DNA from 2 places in the Ruegeria sp. TM1040 genome. Region 1 is predicted to be linked to the other one. Evidence: riboswitches for the same ligand, from Rfam matches in the RefSeq annotation. Region 1 holds a riboswitch; the other holds the start of a gene.
The links. Region 1 has a riboswitch for cobalamin ahead of TM1040_RS20085 (CbtB domain-containing protein). Riboswitches for the same ligand answer to the same signal wherever they lie in the genome.
Positions count from the first base shown of each region.

Region 2: linked by a shared signal. The riboswitch ahead of TM1040_RS05170 (hypothetical protein) and the one ahead of TM1040_RS20085 (CbtB domain-containing protein) in region 1 are both predicted to bind cobalamin.

Region 1 is NC_008044.1:2,330,053-2,337,884, forward strand. It holds gene cobM (precorrin-4 C(11)-methyltransferase) at 1-623, shown strand, start outside; gene TM1040_RS15515 (cobyrinate a,c-diamide synthase) at 723-2,039, shown strand; gene cobA (uroporphyrinogen-III C-methyltransferase) at 2,036-2,773, shown strand; gene TM1040_RS15525 (DUF1636 family protein) at 2,770-3,153, shown strand; cobalamin riboswitch at 3,245-3,459, shown strand; gene TM1040_RS20085 (CbtB domain-containing protein) at 3,498-3,668, shown strand; gene TM1040_RS15530 (CbtA family protein) at 3,673-4,371, shown strand; gene TM1040_RS15535 (hypothetical protein) at 4,477-4,968, shown strand; gene cobF (precorrin-6A synthase (deacetylating)) at 5,041-5,805, shown strand; gene kynU (kynureninase) at 6,029-7,219, opposite strand; gene TM1040_RS15550 (tryptophan 2,3-dioxygenase) at 7,221-7,832, opposite strand, start outside.
Region 2 is NC_008044.1:181,730-189,561, reverse strand. It holds gene TM1040_RS05185 (SRPBCC family protein) at 45-512, opposite strand; gene nudC (NAD(+) diphosphatase) at 598-1,581, opposite strand; gene TM1040_RS05175 (5'-nucleotidase C-terminal domain-containing protein) at 1,842-3,740, shown strand; RNA gene ffs (signal recognition particle sRNA small type) at 3,811-3,909, shown strand; cobalamin riboswitch at 4,070-4,304, shown strand; gene TM1040_RS05170 (hypothetical protein) at 4,428-4,874, shown strand; gene TM1040_RS05165 (protein-tyrosine phosphatase family protein) at 4,885-5,424, opposite strand; gene TM1040_RS05160 (DNA polymerase III subunit gamma/tau) at 5,648-7,474, shown strand; gene TM1040_RS05155 (YbaB/EbfC family nucleoid-associated protein) at 7,573-7,832, shown strand, end outside.

The sequences.
Region 1 (7,832 bases):
CGCTGGATGAGATCATGGCAGAAATCGCAAGCGCCCATGCCCAAGGCCATGACATCGCCCGGCTTCATTCAGGTGATCTGTCGGTCTGGTCGGCGATGGGCGAGCAGCTGCGCCGGCTGCGCGATCTCGACATCCCCTATGACATCACCCCCGGTGTCCCAGCCTTTGCCGCAGGGGCTGCCGCACTTGGCACCGAGCTCACGCTGCCGGGCGTGGCGCAATCGCTTGTGCTCACACGGACGTCCGGGCGTGCCTCTGCCATGCCCGAGGGCGAGACGCTGGAGAACTTTGCCGCCACCGGCGCCACCCTCGCGATCCACCTCTCGGTGCATGTCCTTGATGATGTGGTGGCCCGGCTCACACCCGCCTATGGCGCGGACTGCCCCGTGGCGATCGTCTGGCGCGCCAGCTGGCCGGATCAAAAGATCGTCAAAGCCACGCTCGGCACCGTCATCGAGGCGACGGACGGCGCTCGCGGACGCACGTCGCTGATCCTCGTCGGGCGCGCCCTCGGCGCGGAGGACTTTGCGGAAAGCTGCCTCTATGGCGCGGAATATGACCGCCGCTATCGTCCGCAAAGTGCCGACAGCCCCTGGTCGGAATGGAGCGAAGGCGATGATTGATCGCATGATGTGGGCCACCAAGGACAGCGCCGGAGCCTGGGTGCGGGCGCTGACCGGCTCGACGACCGGGCAAGAGATCTCAGGACATGAGGTAACGAAATGATCCCCTTCCCCAAAGGCCTGATGATCTCCGCGCCCTCCTCCGGCACCGGCAAGACCACTGTCATGCTGGGCCTTCTGCGCGCGCTCAAGGACGATGGCCTGACCGTCCAGCCGTTCAAAAGCGGGCCGGATTATATCGACCCGGCCTTCCACCTTGCTGCCGCCAGACGGGCGTCCTTCAACCTTGATACATGGGCCATGGACGACACGCTGCTAGACGCTGTCACCACCCAAGCCCAAGGCGCGGGCATCTGCGTCGGCGAAGGGTCGATGGGGCTCTTCGACGGAGTCGCCACCCGCGGTCAGTCCGGCTTTGGCTCCTCCGCGGAAACCGCGCTCAGGATGGGCTGGCCGGTGGTGCTGGTGATTGATGTGGGCGGTCAGGCGCAGTCGGCGGCGGCCACCGCGCTGGGGTTCAAGATGTATAACCCCGATCTGCCCTTTGCCGGAGTGATCTTGAACCGGGTCGCGAGTCCCCGTCACGACCGGCTTACCCGGCTTGGGATGGAGCGGGCGGGCGTCAAGGTGCTGGGCTCCCTGCCGAGACGCGGCGATCTGGCTCTGCCCGAACGCCATCTCGGCCTCATTCAGGCGGTTGAACACCCCGATCTTGAGGCCGCAATCGCCGGCTATGCGGCCTTCTTGCGCGAAAACGTCGACATTGACGCGATCCGGGCGGTGGCCAGCTCCGCCGCAGCACCGGCCCCTCGCGCCCTGCCGCGTCCGCCCGCACAACGCATCGCATTGGCGCGCGATGCGGCGTTTTCCTTTACCTATCCGCATCTTCTCGAGGGTTGGCGCGCCGCCGGAGCAGAGATCCTGCCCTTCTCGCCGCTCAACAATGAAGCCCCCGCCAAGGACGCCGATCTGGTCTGGCTGCCCGGGGGCTATCCCGAGTTGCACGGCTCCACCCTCGCCGCAGCCGACATCTGGCGCAAAGGCATGGCAGAACACGCAAAAACCAAACCGGTGCATGGCGAGTGCGGCGGCTACATGGCCCTTGGCGAGGCCTTGATCGACAAGGACGGCACGCGGCACCAGATGGCGGGGCTCCTTGGGCTTGTGACATCCTATGAAAAGCGCAAGTTCCACCTCGGGTATCGCCGCGCAGCGCTAGAAGCGCCGATGCCGGGCTTTGACAGCGGCGCGTTTCTGCGCGGACATGAGTTCCATTATTCGACCATCCTCGACGAGCCAGACGCCCCACTGGCCCGGGTGATGGACGCCGACGGCAACCCGGTGCCCGAGACCGGCTCCGTCAAAGGCCATGTCACCGGTACGTTCTTTCACCTCATCACCGGAGAGCAGCCATGAGCGGGTTTGTCAGTTTTGTGTCCTCCGGGCCGGGCGATCCCGAGCTTTTGACCCTCAAGGCGGTCAAGCGGCTGGAGGCGGCTGACGCGGTGCTGTTTGATGATCTGTCGTCCGGGCCGATCCTTTCCCATGCGCGCGCGGATGCGGATATGGTTGGCGTCGGAAAACGCGCCGGGCGCCCCTCGCCCAAGCAAGACCACGTCAGCCAGCTCTTGGTGGAATACGCCCAGTCCGGCGCCCATGTGGTGCGTCTGAAATCGGGCGATTCAGGTGTGTTTGGGCGCCTCGAAGAAGAAATGGTGGCGCTGCGCGCCGCTGGCATCAAATACGAGATCATTCCCGGTGTCACCGCCGCCTCGGCAGCCGCTGCGGCGGCGGGTATTCCGCTCACGCGGCGGCTGACGGCACGGCGCCTGCAGTTTATCACGGGCCATGACGTGACCGGCGGCCTGCCCGAGCATATGAACCTCACCGCTCTTGCAGACCCCGAGGCCACAACCGTGGTCTACATGGGCAAACGCACCTTTGCGACTTTGCTTGAGCTGCTTCTTGAGGCAGGCCTGCCAGAGACCACACCGGCGCTGGTGGCGCTTGGGGTCTCGACCCCCGCCCAAGAGCTGCACCGGGTGACAGTGGCTGCCCTGCCGGACCTCCTGGAGGCCATCATCTCCCCCGCGCCAGTGTTGATCCTTTATGGCCCCTTGGCCGACGATGACGCGCTCGTGTCGCAATGACCGCACCGGTGATCTCGCTGTGCCGGACCTGCCAAGATGCCGATCCCGCGCTGCTGCCCCAATTGGCAGCGGCGCTGCGGGAGGCTCATCCAAGGGCCCTGCTGCAATCGGTTGACTGCATGTCGGGTTGTGCACGCCCGCAGACCCTCTCGGTGCGCCAAAGCGGCAAGACAGCCTATCTCTTTGGGGAGATCACAGCAGCGGACCTACCCGATATACTCAGGTTTCTGCGGCTCTACGAGGCAAGCGCCGATGGCACCTTCACGGATGCGCGCCCAATTGGCGAGCTGAGGTTCAAAGCCATCGCGCGCATCCCTGCCCCCCTGCCCGAAACTACCGCCGCGTCACAAACTGGCTCCGCCGCCTCTCCCGAGGAGTGAGGCTGCCAGTCAGAGACCACCTGCGTGATAAAATGCCGCGAATGCGCGCTCCAAGGGCGGTTTCATGCTTGACCGATCGCGCGCGCGCGCCGCATTGTCGACGGCATACGGTGTCCCAGAGCGCAAAGCGCCGGGACTGAAACGGGAATGAGGAACGGCGGACCCAATCGCGGCGCCAAAGCCTCAACCGCCCCCGCGACTGTGAGCGGTGAGCGACATTCAGCATCCACTGGCCGCTGGGCCGGGAAGGAGAATGATCGCCGCGACCCGCGAGTCAGGAGACCGGCCGTATGAAACGAGGACAGTGAATGTGTCGTCGGGTGTGACGACACGGAGGACGAATTATGACGACCAAGACGCTCAACACGACCGCTTCTGCCAGCCAGATCATCCCGGTTCTTTTCGCCGTGGTACTGGGTCTGGGGATCATCACCGTGACCGGCCATGTGCAGGCCTCCACCCTGCATGATGCTGCGCATGATGTGCGCCACGCGACCGGCTTCCCCTGCCACTAAGCAGATGTTCGCACGCATTTTGACCAGCGCGTTGTTCGCTGGTGCTGCAGCGGGGCTGATTGCCGCCCTTCTGCAGCTTTTCTTCGTGCAGCCGGTGCTTTTGCATGCCGAACTCTATGAATCGGGCGCGCTTGTGCATTTCGGCGGCGAGACCGTATCCGCCCATCCCGAATTGCCGGGCATCTTTGACGAGCCGATGCGCAATTTGCTCAGCATCCTCTTCACCATGCTGATTTACACTGGCTACGCGCTGATCCTGGTGGCCTTGATGTCGGTTGCGGAGCGGCAAGGCCATGAAATCCGCACCGGACAGGGCTTGCTGTGGGGATTGGCAGGCTTTGTGGCGCTTCACTTTGCGCCCGGTTTTTCGCTCGCACCAGAAGTGCCCGGCGTTGCCGCCGCCGATGTGGGCGCCCGTCAGATCTGGTGGGCCGCCACAGTGGCGAGCGCAGGTGTTGCCATGTGGCTGATCGCTTTTGGCGGTAATCTGGTGGCCTATGTGGTGGCCGCGCTCTTGTTGATGGCGCCGCATGTGATCGGCGCGCCGGAGCCCGAGACCTTTGCAGGTCCGGTGCCAACCGAGATCGGCGCCCTTTTTGCGGCGCGCGCCTTGGGGATCGGCATGGCGGCATGGGCATTGCTCGGCGTGTTCTGTGCCTATTTCTGGCAGACCGAAGCCGCACATGCGGATGCCAACACTTAGGCGGCTCTCCAGGCTGTCCCCGCTGCGTCATTGCATGCAGCGGGGACAGCCTGCGAGACTGCGCTGCAGCCTCAAATACGTTTACTTTCCGGAGAATGACCTTCCATGTCCCGTTCGCTCGCTCTGTTTGCCATTGGCCTTGTGTTTGGGGGCGGTATCGGATTTCTGACCGCCGCAGGAAACGGCGTCACCCTGGATGGGCATGATCACTCTGATCCTGCGCACCACGGTGGCGGATCCGGCGTGGCCACGCACGACCATTCCGCACTGGTGAATTCCCCCTCTGGTCCAGAGGCGCCCTCGGTCGAGATCCACGTCACGCCCGACGCGATGTCCGGTTGGAACCTGCAAGTGGAGACCAAGAACTTTCGCTTCGCCCCGGAGCATGCCTCGGGGGCCGATCAACCCGGCGAGGGCCATGCACATGTCTATGTGAACGGCGAGAAAATCACGCGCCTCTATGGGTCCTGGCTGCATCTTGCGGCCTTGCCCGAAGGCGAGACCGAGGTGAAAGTCTCTCTGAGTTCCAACAGCCATGGCACCATCGCCGTCGACGGCGTGCCGGTCGAGGCGCGCGTTGTCGTGAGTGCCCCCTGATGGGGCACTCTTGACCTCTTTGCGCGGGCGTCCCATTGCGGGGCGACGGATTTAACGGATGGAGAGCCTTCTATGCTCCAGCTCAGTCTGATCGGGATCGGCACCGGCAACCCCAAGCACCTGACCCGCGAGGCGATGGAGGCAATCTGCGCGCAGGATTTGATCCTGATACCCAACAAGGGCGCAGGCAAGGACGACCTTGCCGGGCTGCGGCAAGCGATCTGCGCCGATGTCCTGGCGGGCGCGGCATCGGCGCCCAAGATCGTCGAATTCGACCTTCCCGTGCGTGATCCGGCCACTCCGGATTACCGCCAGCGGGTCGAGGACTGGCACGACGCCATCGCAGAGGTTTGGCAGGCCACACTCGCTGCACATCTCCCCAAAGGCGGGCAAGCCGGGTTTCTGGTTTGGGGCGACCCCTCACTCTATGACAGCACCATGCGCATTGCCGAGCGTCTTGGTCAGCGCATGGAAATGCAGATGCGGGTGATCCCCGGCATCACCTCGGTGCAAGCGCTGACGGCGGCGCATGGGGTGCCCCTCAACCGGATCGGCGCGCCCGTGCAGATCACCACCGGACGCCAGCTCCGCGATGCGGGCTGGCCCGCGGGCTGTGACACGTTGGTCATCATGCTGGATGGGGAGTGCTCGTTCCAGAGCGTCGACCGTCCCGAACAGGTCATGATCCACTGGTCCGCCTATGCGGGGATGGAAAACGAGATCAATATCGCCGGGCGTCTCTCCGACGTGCAGGACCAGATCCTGTCAGTGCGCGCCCGCGCACGGCGCGATCATGGCTGGATCATGGACATCTACATGCTGGAACGCCTGCGCTGACCCCAGCCATTTTTCGTGACGCTCGGCGGTTCATTCCAGATCCGCGTCTCTGTCAGTCGCGGCGGCGTCCGATGTGGAGATCCAGCGCTGCAGCCTGTCCAAAGGACAGGCTGCCCGGCCCACCCCCAAGCGGAGACTTGCGCCAGCAAGGGTCTGCACGGGGGCGGGAGCATCCCCGCCCGGCCGCAACGCTTTATTGTTCCGAAGGGTGTGCCATCGCAGGTCAGGTCACGCGCGAGCGCACCTGATACTTGGGATCTTTCCAACTCTCTCGCTTCATCACATCCTCAAGGATCTCGGCGGCTTGCACCACATCCGCCTGATCGAGATAGAGCGGTGTGAAACCAAAGCGCATGATGTTGGGCGCGCGGAAATCGCCGATGACGCCGCGATCAATCAACGCCTGTACCACCGCATAGCCATCCTCAAAGGCAAAGGAGACCTGCGACCCTCGCAGCGCTGCCTCTCTGGGGGAGGCAAGCGTCAGTTCCGGGCAGCGGGCCTCGACTTCGGCAATGAACGTCTCGCACAGGGCCACGGACGCGCCGCGGATCTCTTCCATCGAGACCCCGTCCCAAACATCCAGTGCCGTATCAAGGATCGAGAGCTGCACAATCGAGGGCGTGCCAACGCGCAGACGCTCCGTGGTCATCGCCGGACGATAATCGGGCTCCATCGCAAAAGGCGCATCATGACCAAGCCAGCCCGCAAGCGCAGGGTCCACCTCAAGCACAATGTCGGGCCGCGCATAGATAAAGGCAGGCGCACCGGGTCCCCCGTTGAAATACTTGTAGGTGCAGCCCACCGCGAATTCTGCATTGCAGGCCGTCAGATCCACCGGCAGCGCGCCTGCGCTATGGGCGAGGTCCCAGATCATCACCGCGCCGTTCTGATGCGCGCGTGCTGTCATCTCCATCATGTCGTGACGGCGGCCAGAGCGATAGTCCACCTCCGTCAGCATCACCACCGCCACATCATCGGTGATCGCATCCGCGACCTCTTCGGGGGCAACGGTGCGCAGTTCATAGTCCTTGCCGATGGTGGAGATCAGCCCCTGCGCCATGTAGAGATCGGTCGGAAAATTGCCCGTGTCCGACAGGATCACCCGGCGCTCGGGGCGCATCTTGAGCGCCGCCGCGAGCGCCTGATAAACCTTGATCGAAAGCGTATCGCCCGTGGCCACGCTGCCCGGTGCTGCGCCGATGAACCCCGCGATACGATCGCCCACTTTTTGCGGCAGCGCCATCCAGTCGGCGGTGTTCCAGGCCTTGATCAACTGTGTGCCCCATTCCTGGGTCAGCACCTTGGCGGCCCGCTCTGCCGCGCCCTTTGGCAGGGGGCCAAGCGAGTTTCCATCGAGATAGATCATGCCCTCGGGAATATCGAAGAGGTATTTTTTGGGCAGGTTTGTCATGTCAGAGATCGCCTCTCAGGGTCCAAAGTTCAGGAAACAGCTCCACGCTCAGCATCCGGCGCAGATATTGCACCCCAGAGGTGCCGCCGGTGCCGCGCTTGAAGCCAATCACGCGCTCCACCGTGGTGACGTGGTTGAAACGCCAACGGCGGAAATAATCCTCAAGATCAACCAGCTTCTCGGCCAGTTCATAAAGGGTCCAATAGGTGTCGATGTCGCCGTAAACCTTGAGCCAGCGCTCTTGGATCGTCTCATCCAGAGCATGCGGCGCATCCAGTCTCGGCGCGGGGAGGTTTTCGGTGTGACCGTCCAGCGTCTGAAACAGATACCGGTTCACCTCGTCATAAAAACTCGGGCGCGCCAGCTCCGCACTGAGGAGCGCATGCACCTCTGGCACATGCTCATGCGGGCGCAGCATGTTGGGATTGCGATTGCCCAGAACATATTCGATCAGACGATATTGATAGGACTGAAACCCCGAGGACGGCCCCAGAGCCTCGCGAAATCGGGTGTAATCGGCGGGCGTCATGGTGCGCAGCACATCCCAGGCGCTGTTGAGCTGCTCAAAAATCCGGCTCACCCGCGCGAGCATCTTGAACATTTCGGCAGTCTG
Region 2 (7,832 bases), 1.1 Mb from region 1:
GAATTTGGCTGTGGGGAAGGCGTGGCCGCAGGAGGTGCTCGCAACTATGCGGTCTGAGACTGCCGGTTTTCGAGCAGGTCGACAAACTCGGCTACGCGCTTGCGATAGCGGCGATTGAGCTTATTGCGTGCCAGTTTCAGGGATTGCACCAACAGTCGCGCCGCCAGAGTTTTGGGCTTCATTTCCAGACGCACGGTCATCCGCGTCCGTCGCGGAGACAAGGCCATCAGATCCACCCGCAACAGACCGGTCATGCCGCTTCCGGTGGCCGCAAAAACAACCGTGTTGGGACGGTCGCATTCGGCGACCTCTACCCGCATTTTGCGCTCAGACCCACGGAACATAAAGACCACATCCCAAGATAGGTCTTCGGGCGCCGCATCACTGTCGCCGTTTCGGCGCACTTCAACGCCACGTCGGATTGCAGATCGCTCGAAGCTTTCAAAGTCCGTGACCGCCGCGAACACCTCGTCGATGGGGCTATCGGTATCTTCTTTGGTTTCGAAGTGCATATCTCAGACCTGTCGTTTGGTCACGGGTTGGGTCGGCAAAACTGTATTTCACCGGGTGTTCTGGCTTCAAGATAACTTATGTTGGTTACTCAAGTGTATCTGCAACCCAGTTTTCCAAAAGAAAACCCGCAATCGCACCTTTTCGCGGGGCACGCACCTTGGGATGATGACCCGCGATCGCGTCCATCGCCTCTTGGCGTGTCATCCAGAATGCGTCTTCTAGCTCTTGTGGATCAAGGGTGATGTCTTCACTCAGTGCAACGCCGGAACACCCGAACATCAACGACATGGGAAAGGCCCAGGGCTGACTGGCAAGGTAGCCGACCTCGCCAACCCTCACTCCGGATTCTTCCAGTACTTCGCGCCGCACAGCCGCCTCAAGCGTCTCTCCGGGTTCTACAAATCCCGCAAGCAGCGAATACATGCCCTCGGGCCATCCGGGCGACCGTCCCATCAGAACGCGATCCCCGCGTGTGATTAGCATGATGACCACCGGATCGGTGCGTGGAAAATGCGGCGCGTTGCAGCTCGGGCAGCGGCGTTGCCAGCCAGCTTGCTCCACCCGGCTGGGCTCACCGCAGCAGGCACAGAACCCATGGCTCGCGTGCCAACTGAGCATTGCCTTGGCTGTTGCCGCCAGCTCTGCGTCACGGGCCGAGAGATGCGTCATGACCCGCCGCAATTCCAAAAAAGCATATGAGTCCGGTAGGTCCGGATGACGCTGTTCGCTTGGATCGAGAAAACTGTCGAGCGTGGTTGTATCAAGCCCCTCAGGCTGCCAGTCCTCGAGGCTCACGGCAAAATACCCCGCCCCCTCTGCGCTCCGGCCCAGAAAAAGCGCCTCCGCACGGCGCCCAGAGACAAGCGGATCGCGCGCGTTCAAAAACGCCAGCCCCTCGATTTCGGCATGATCCGGCGCAAAAACGCACAAGGGTTTGCCACGCCACAAAAGCATGATCTGGACATCTGCGGCGTCCCAAAGCGTCTGAAGCGCATCGCCATCTGCACGCAAAAGCGCGGCGCGATCGAGACCGCTGCCACCAAAGGTCACCTGCTCCGCTCGCTTCATAACCGCCTCACTTTCCGAAATTTATTTCAAGTCACCGTCCTATATAGGCGATGACTGGCCAGCCCGCGATAGGCGTGATGCCGTGATCGAGTCATACACACAAGCAAAAATGCCACGCTTTTCAAAAACTCAAAAAAAGCCCATCGCAGGGGTTTCTCAGAGGCCCATGTCTCTGTTCTTCTAATCGTTAACAAACAGATCTAGCACCGGGTGCGTTCCATATCGGAACGGCGCCTGTGAGCGATGGTGAATGGCATAGAATGACCCAAGACGATCAAGATGCCACGGGAACGCAAGAAGAGGCGGGCGACCAACCTGGCGTGACGGGGCGGTTGCGCGTGCTTGCGACATCTGATGTCCACAGTCACCTTCTCGGCTTTGATTATTACGCCGATCAAGAGCACCCCGGCATCGGCCTCAGCCGCACGGCTCAGTTGATCGCAGAGGCCCGGAAAGAGGCAGCCGAAGCTGGTGATATTGCTGTACTCTTGGACAATGGCGACTGGCTCCAAGGTTCGCCGCTTGCAGAACCGGCTCTGGCAACGGACAGCGCCTTGGCGCCTGCTATCCATGCATTTGAGGTCCTCGGGTATGATGCCGTCGGCCTCGGCAATCACGAGTTCAACTACGGCCTATCCGCCTTGTCCCGGGTTCTCTCAGCGCTCCCCTGCCCTGCGGTGAGCAGCAACATCACACCGCTTTCAGCAGATGACACCTTGCCAGTTCACAAACATCTGATCCTGACGCGGCACTTTCGAAGGGCGACAGGTGGCCAGGATGGTGTGGCGGAGGTCAAGATTGGCCTGCTGTCGGTGCTGCCCCCTCAAACCATGCTCTGGGACGCGGACCATCTGGCCGGACGCTTGCATGTGGATGACATGCTGCGCAGCGCAAAGGCTGCGATTTCAGACCTGCGGGCGTCCGGTGCGGATGTGGTGATTGCCCTCGCCCACACAGGAGAAGGCGATGACACTGCGCGGGACGGAATGGAAAACGCGCTTCGCCCCCTGTCGCGTCTGCCCGGTCTCGACGCAGCCATCGGAGGGCATACGCATTTGTTGCTCCCACCGCCCGACGGCTCGGGACGTGACTGGGAGATTCCGGTCGTCATGCCCGGGTCCGGCGGGTCTCATCTCGGGGTGATAGATCTCGGCCTGCGTCAGACGCCACAGGGCTGGCGCGTTGAAGGCGGCAGCGCGGCGCTACGCGCCGTAGCGCATCAAACCCGCGACGGTCTGCGCCCGGTTGTTTCTGAGGCACCAGATCTCGTTCTGGCGCTACGGGATGTCCACGAACAGACGCGTGCCGAGATGGCGGCAAAAGTCGGCACATTGTCCGAGGCACATCATTCCTATTTCACCTATTTTGCTGAAGATCGCGCCCTCGCACTCATTGCGACGGCACAGGCTGCCGCAGTGCAGCCGATGCTGCTGAAATCAGAGTATGCGGACCTGCCACTTTTGTCTGCCGTGGCGCCGGCCAAATTTGGCGGGCGCGCCGGGCCGCTCAATTACACGGACGTCCCACCGGGAGAGATCTCGCGCCGTCATGTCGCAGATATTTATAGTTACCCCAACGAGTTGCGCTGCATCATCGTCAACGGCCATCAAGTGCGAGACTGGCTCGAGATGTCCGCAGGGCTCTTTAATCAGCTGGAGCCTGATGCAGACGCGCGCCTGCTGGCAGATCCTGCGCGCCCGGGGCACAACTTTGATGTCATTTTCGGCCTGCAGTATGAAATCGACCCTCGAGAGCACGCGCGATTTGATGCCGAAGGACGCAGGCTCCATGAAGGGCCGGGGCGGATCAGGAACCTGCAGTGGAATGGCCGCCCCATGCACGGGGACCAGCAGTTTGCAGTTGCCTTCAACAGCTACCGCAGCAGCGGCGGTGGCAATTTTCGAATGCTTATGGATGCGCCCGGTCTGCCCCTGCCGCCGCAGATGATCCGGGATGTGGTCGGCGCCTATGTGGCCTCTGCACATGACCTTTCCGCCGTCTTTCCGGCGCCCTGGCGCTTCAGCCCGGACTTGGGCGTGGATGCGATTGCCCTCACGGGCCCGGGTGCCAGGCGCCACCTCCATGAATTGCCCGAGAATGTGGCCCGCTCCGCAACAGAGCTCGACACTGGGTTTCTGGCGCTGAAGCTGCGCCTCTGAGCGCGCGACACACGAGGATTCAAACCGGCAGCGGGTTGTCATCTTTCCGCGGCTTCCCTATATCGGGATTCGAGAGGTTGGCGCGGGCAAGCGCCTCGCCAACCTGGTCAGGTCCGGAAGGAAGCAGCCACAACGAGCCCCGCTTGGGTCGATGTCCAGCCTCTCACTTGTCACACGACCCCGCCCCAGGCGGGGTTTTGTGTTTGATGAGCCTGCTCCCTACCTGCACATCCTCGCATTGTCTTGCGCATCCCATGTGTCTTGTGCCGCGCCGCTGACCTATTTCGCGCTCGCAGAAAGATCCCAGTTGACGAGGCGACTTACCGCTGCGTAGCATCCAGACAGATGGTTCCTGCCTCTGTTTGGGGTGGGATGAAAAGGGAATACGGTGAGGCTTTGGACCATTGGGTCCCGCCAAGTCCGTGACTGCCCCCGCAACTGTGAGCGGCGAGTTCCCCGGCAAAGCCACTGACCCCAACGTCGTAACCGGCAAAAAAGGGTCGGGAAGGGCCGGTTCGCGATGACCCGCAAGTCAGGAGACCTGCCATCGGCAATGTAAACCTGAAGCCGGGCGGGGTGTCTCGGAGGAGGTCTGATGGCTGATCACTCCGCGCCCGAAGGGCCTGATCCCATCCGATGTCCCGCTCATCCCTACGGCCCCTTGATCCGAGTGCGGAGGGCACGAGAATGACGGACCACACAGAGACGCGTGACGCGGGCACGCATGAGTTTGTATCAACAACATGTTTGCACCTCGGGCGCCCCTGCCCAGCGGCGCAGCGGATGCTGGCGGCGCTGGCAAAAGCGCTCGACAGCGCCCGCGGGCTTACGAAAGACGATTTCGAAATCAGTGGTGAAAGCCGCCTCGATGGCTGTGAGAAAGCCTGCCCGGCGCGATTTGCCGCAAGTCATGCCCGTATTCGGGTGTTTTGCGATGTGCAGGCCACGACCAAAACAGAGACGCTGGACCGATTTGCGGATGCAATGTTGTCGGCAGACGGGGGCAGCGCGCATGGCACCTCCAGCGCAGACATGCCCCGCGCGTTTGGCGAAGCCCGCCCAGCGCGTCCGCCCGTGCAAGCGCCCTCAATTCGCCACCCGCAGGGGGCACAGAGACCACGTCTGATGAGCTAAGCTGCTCGGCCTATGCTGGCGGCGCTTGGCGACGGCGGCCATAGGCCCAGGCCATCTGCGCATCCGTTTCCACCGCACAGGGCCTCAGGGCCCTGAGCCGTGCAAGAGCTGCATCCGGCGGCTCGCCGCTCTCGATCATCAGCCGGAGCACTGCCATGCCGGATCGTCCACAGCCGCCACGGCAATGCACAAGGACACGCCCTCCACCCGACAAGGCCTGCCGCGCGAGCGCGCTGACCTGATGCCAATGATCCTCAAGATCCTTTGTCGGGGTCTGGTAATCCTCAACCGGCATATGAAACCAGCGGCTGCCAAGCCCCTGAATGTCCGTGCCCAGAGTCTCTACGCCAAGGATAACATGCTCGACGCGCGTGGTCATCGAGATCACCATAGACGGGCGCCATTCGTGGATCAGGCGCAGATCGGCGGCATAATCGCCCCCTGCACCGGGCGCCCGGCTCAGGGCGAGGATCCCATCGCCCACCGAAAGCGCATGTAGCGACAAAGTTGGTTCAGCCTGCTGCGGCTGCAATTTCGTAGCACTTACCATTTACTCTCCCCCCCGGGAGCCGCGGACCCATATCCGCGATACCGTCTTGTCACCTTAGCCTGCCAAAGCGTCCTACAGGTAGTCTTTTCTGTCACCTCGCCATTCTGCACGATCATCCCCAACAGCGGTGGACGAAGCTGTCGTCGGAGCTTAGTTTGCACGGAACACTTGGCGCTGGGGTCGAATCCGGCCTGCGCCCCTAAAGACCATTCGAAAGGCCCTCATGAGCGAGCACAGCCCCGAGATCTCTGACGCAGTACAGAGCGGACAATATCAGGTTCTGGCACGCAAGTACCGGCCCGAAACCTTTGCTGATCTCGTCGGGCAAGACGCTATGGTGCGCACGCTCAAGAACGCCTTTGCCGCGGATCGCATTGCGCAGGCCTTCATCATGACGGGCATCCGCGGCACGGGCAAAACCACCACCGCGCGGATCATTGCCAAGGGCATGAACTGTATTGGCGAGGATGGCCAAGGTGGCCCCACTACTGAGCCTTGCGGCAAGTGCGAGCACTGCACCGCAATCATGGAAGGCCGCCACGTCGACGTGATGGAGATGGACGCCGCATCGCGCACCGGCGTGGGCGACATTCGCGAGATCATCGACAGCGTGGCCTATCGTGCGGCCTCGGCGCGCTACAAGATCTATATCATCGACGAGGTTCACATGCTGTCGACCTCGGCCTTCAATGCGTTGCTGAAAACGCTGGAAGAGCCGCCCGCGCATGTGAAGTTCATTTTTGCCACCACCGAGATCCGCAAGGTGCCTGTGACGGTGCTCTCCCGCTGTCAACGCTTTGATCTGCGCAGGATCGAACCGGAGGTGATGATCGACCTCTTGCGCCGGATTGCGACCAGCGAGCAGGCCGAGATTGCCGACGATGCGCTGGCGCTCATTACCCGCGCGGCAGAAGGATCGGCCCGGGATGCGACATCCCTTTTGGACCAGGCAATCAGCCATGGTGCCGGAGAAACCACGGCCGATCAGGTCCGTGCAATGCTTGGCCTTGCCGATCGGGGCCGGGTGCTGGATCTGATGGATATGATCCTGCGCGGCGACGCCGCTGCAGCACTGACAGAATTGTCCGCACAATACGCCGAAGGCGCCGATCCGATGGCTGTGCTGCGCGATCTGGCCGAGATCACCCACTGGGTTTCGGTGGTGAAGATCACGCCGGATGCCGCCGAGGACCCTACCATCAGCCCTGATGAGCGAGCCCGTGGACAGGATATGGCGGCGCGCCTGCCGATGCGAGTGCTGACGCGGATGTGGCAGATGCTACTCAAGGCGCTCGAAGAAGTCGCCGCCGCCCCCAATGCGATGATGGCGGCCGAAATGGCGGTAATCCGCCTGACCCATGTGGCCGATCTGCCCTCGCCAGAAGAATTGCTGCGCAAACTGCAGGACACACCGCCGCCGCCACATCCAGGTGGGCCGGGCGGCGGACACCCCATGCAGGGCATGGGATCGCCTGCGGCGGGCGGGGGAGGCGGGGCTCCGGCTTACGCCTCCGCCCCGCCGCAAGGCGCGCCCGGTGGGGACCCGCGCGGAGGCCATACGATGTCGACTTCCGGCGGACAGAGCGCAGTTCTTGCACAGCGCGCCGACAGCGCTCTCGCGCGCTATCCCAGCTTCGAACATGTGATCGAATTGATCCGCCATCACCGCGATGTCAAACTGCTGGTGGAGGTCGAAACAGGCGTGAGGCTCGTGTCTTATCAGCCGGGTCGGATCGAATTCACCCCCGCCGCCAATGCCCCGCAGGATCTCGCGGCCCGGATCGGCACTGCGCTCCAGAACTGGACCGGCAGCCGCTGGGTCGTCTCGATCGCCCCGGATGGCGACGCGCCCACGATCGCAGAGCTGCGCGATGCGGCGCAGAACGCTCTGCGGGCCGAAGCCTCGGCACATCCGCTTGTTCAGGCGGTCCTTCAGAACTTTCCCAAGGCAAAGATCACCAAGATCCGCACCCAAGAGGAGTTGGCCGCCGAGGTTCAGGCCGAAGCCCTGCCCGAGGTCGAAGACGAATGGGACCCCTTCGAGGAGTGACCCATGCGCCGGCGCGCAGCACCAGAGGCTTTGCCCTTGCCTGCACGCAGCCGCTCACATATCTAACGTGGCAAACCTGAAATCAGGAGTGATAGGATATGTTTAAAGGCCTTTCCGGCCTCGGCGATATGGCCGGGATGATGAAAAAAGCCCAAGAGATGCAGTCCAAAATGGGCGAAATGCAGGAAGAGCTGCACAATATCATGGTTGTCGGCGAAGCCGGTGCCGGGCTGGTCAAGGCGACCGCGAGCGCAAAGGGCGATCTGAAGTCGCTGGATATCGACCCGTCGATCTTCAACGGGGATGACAAGGAAGTGGTCGAAGATCTGATCCTCGCCGCCGTCAAGGACGCGCAGAC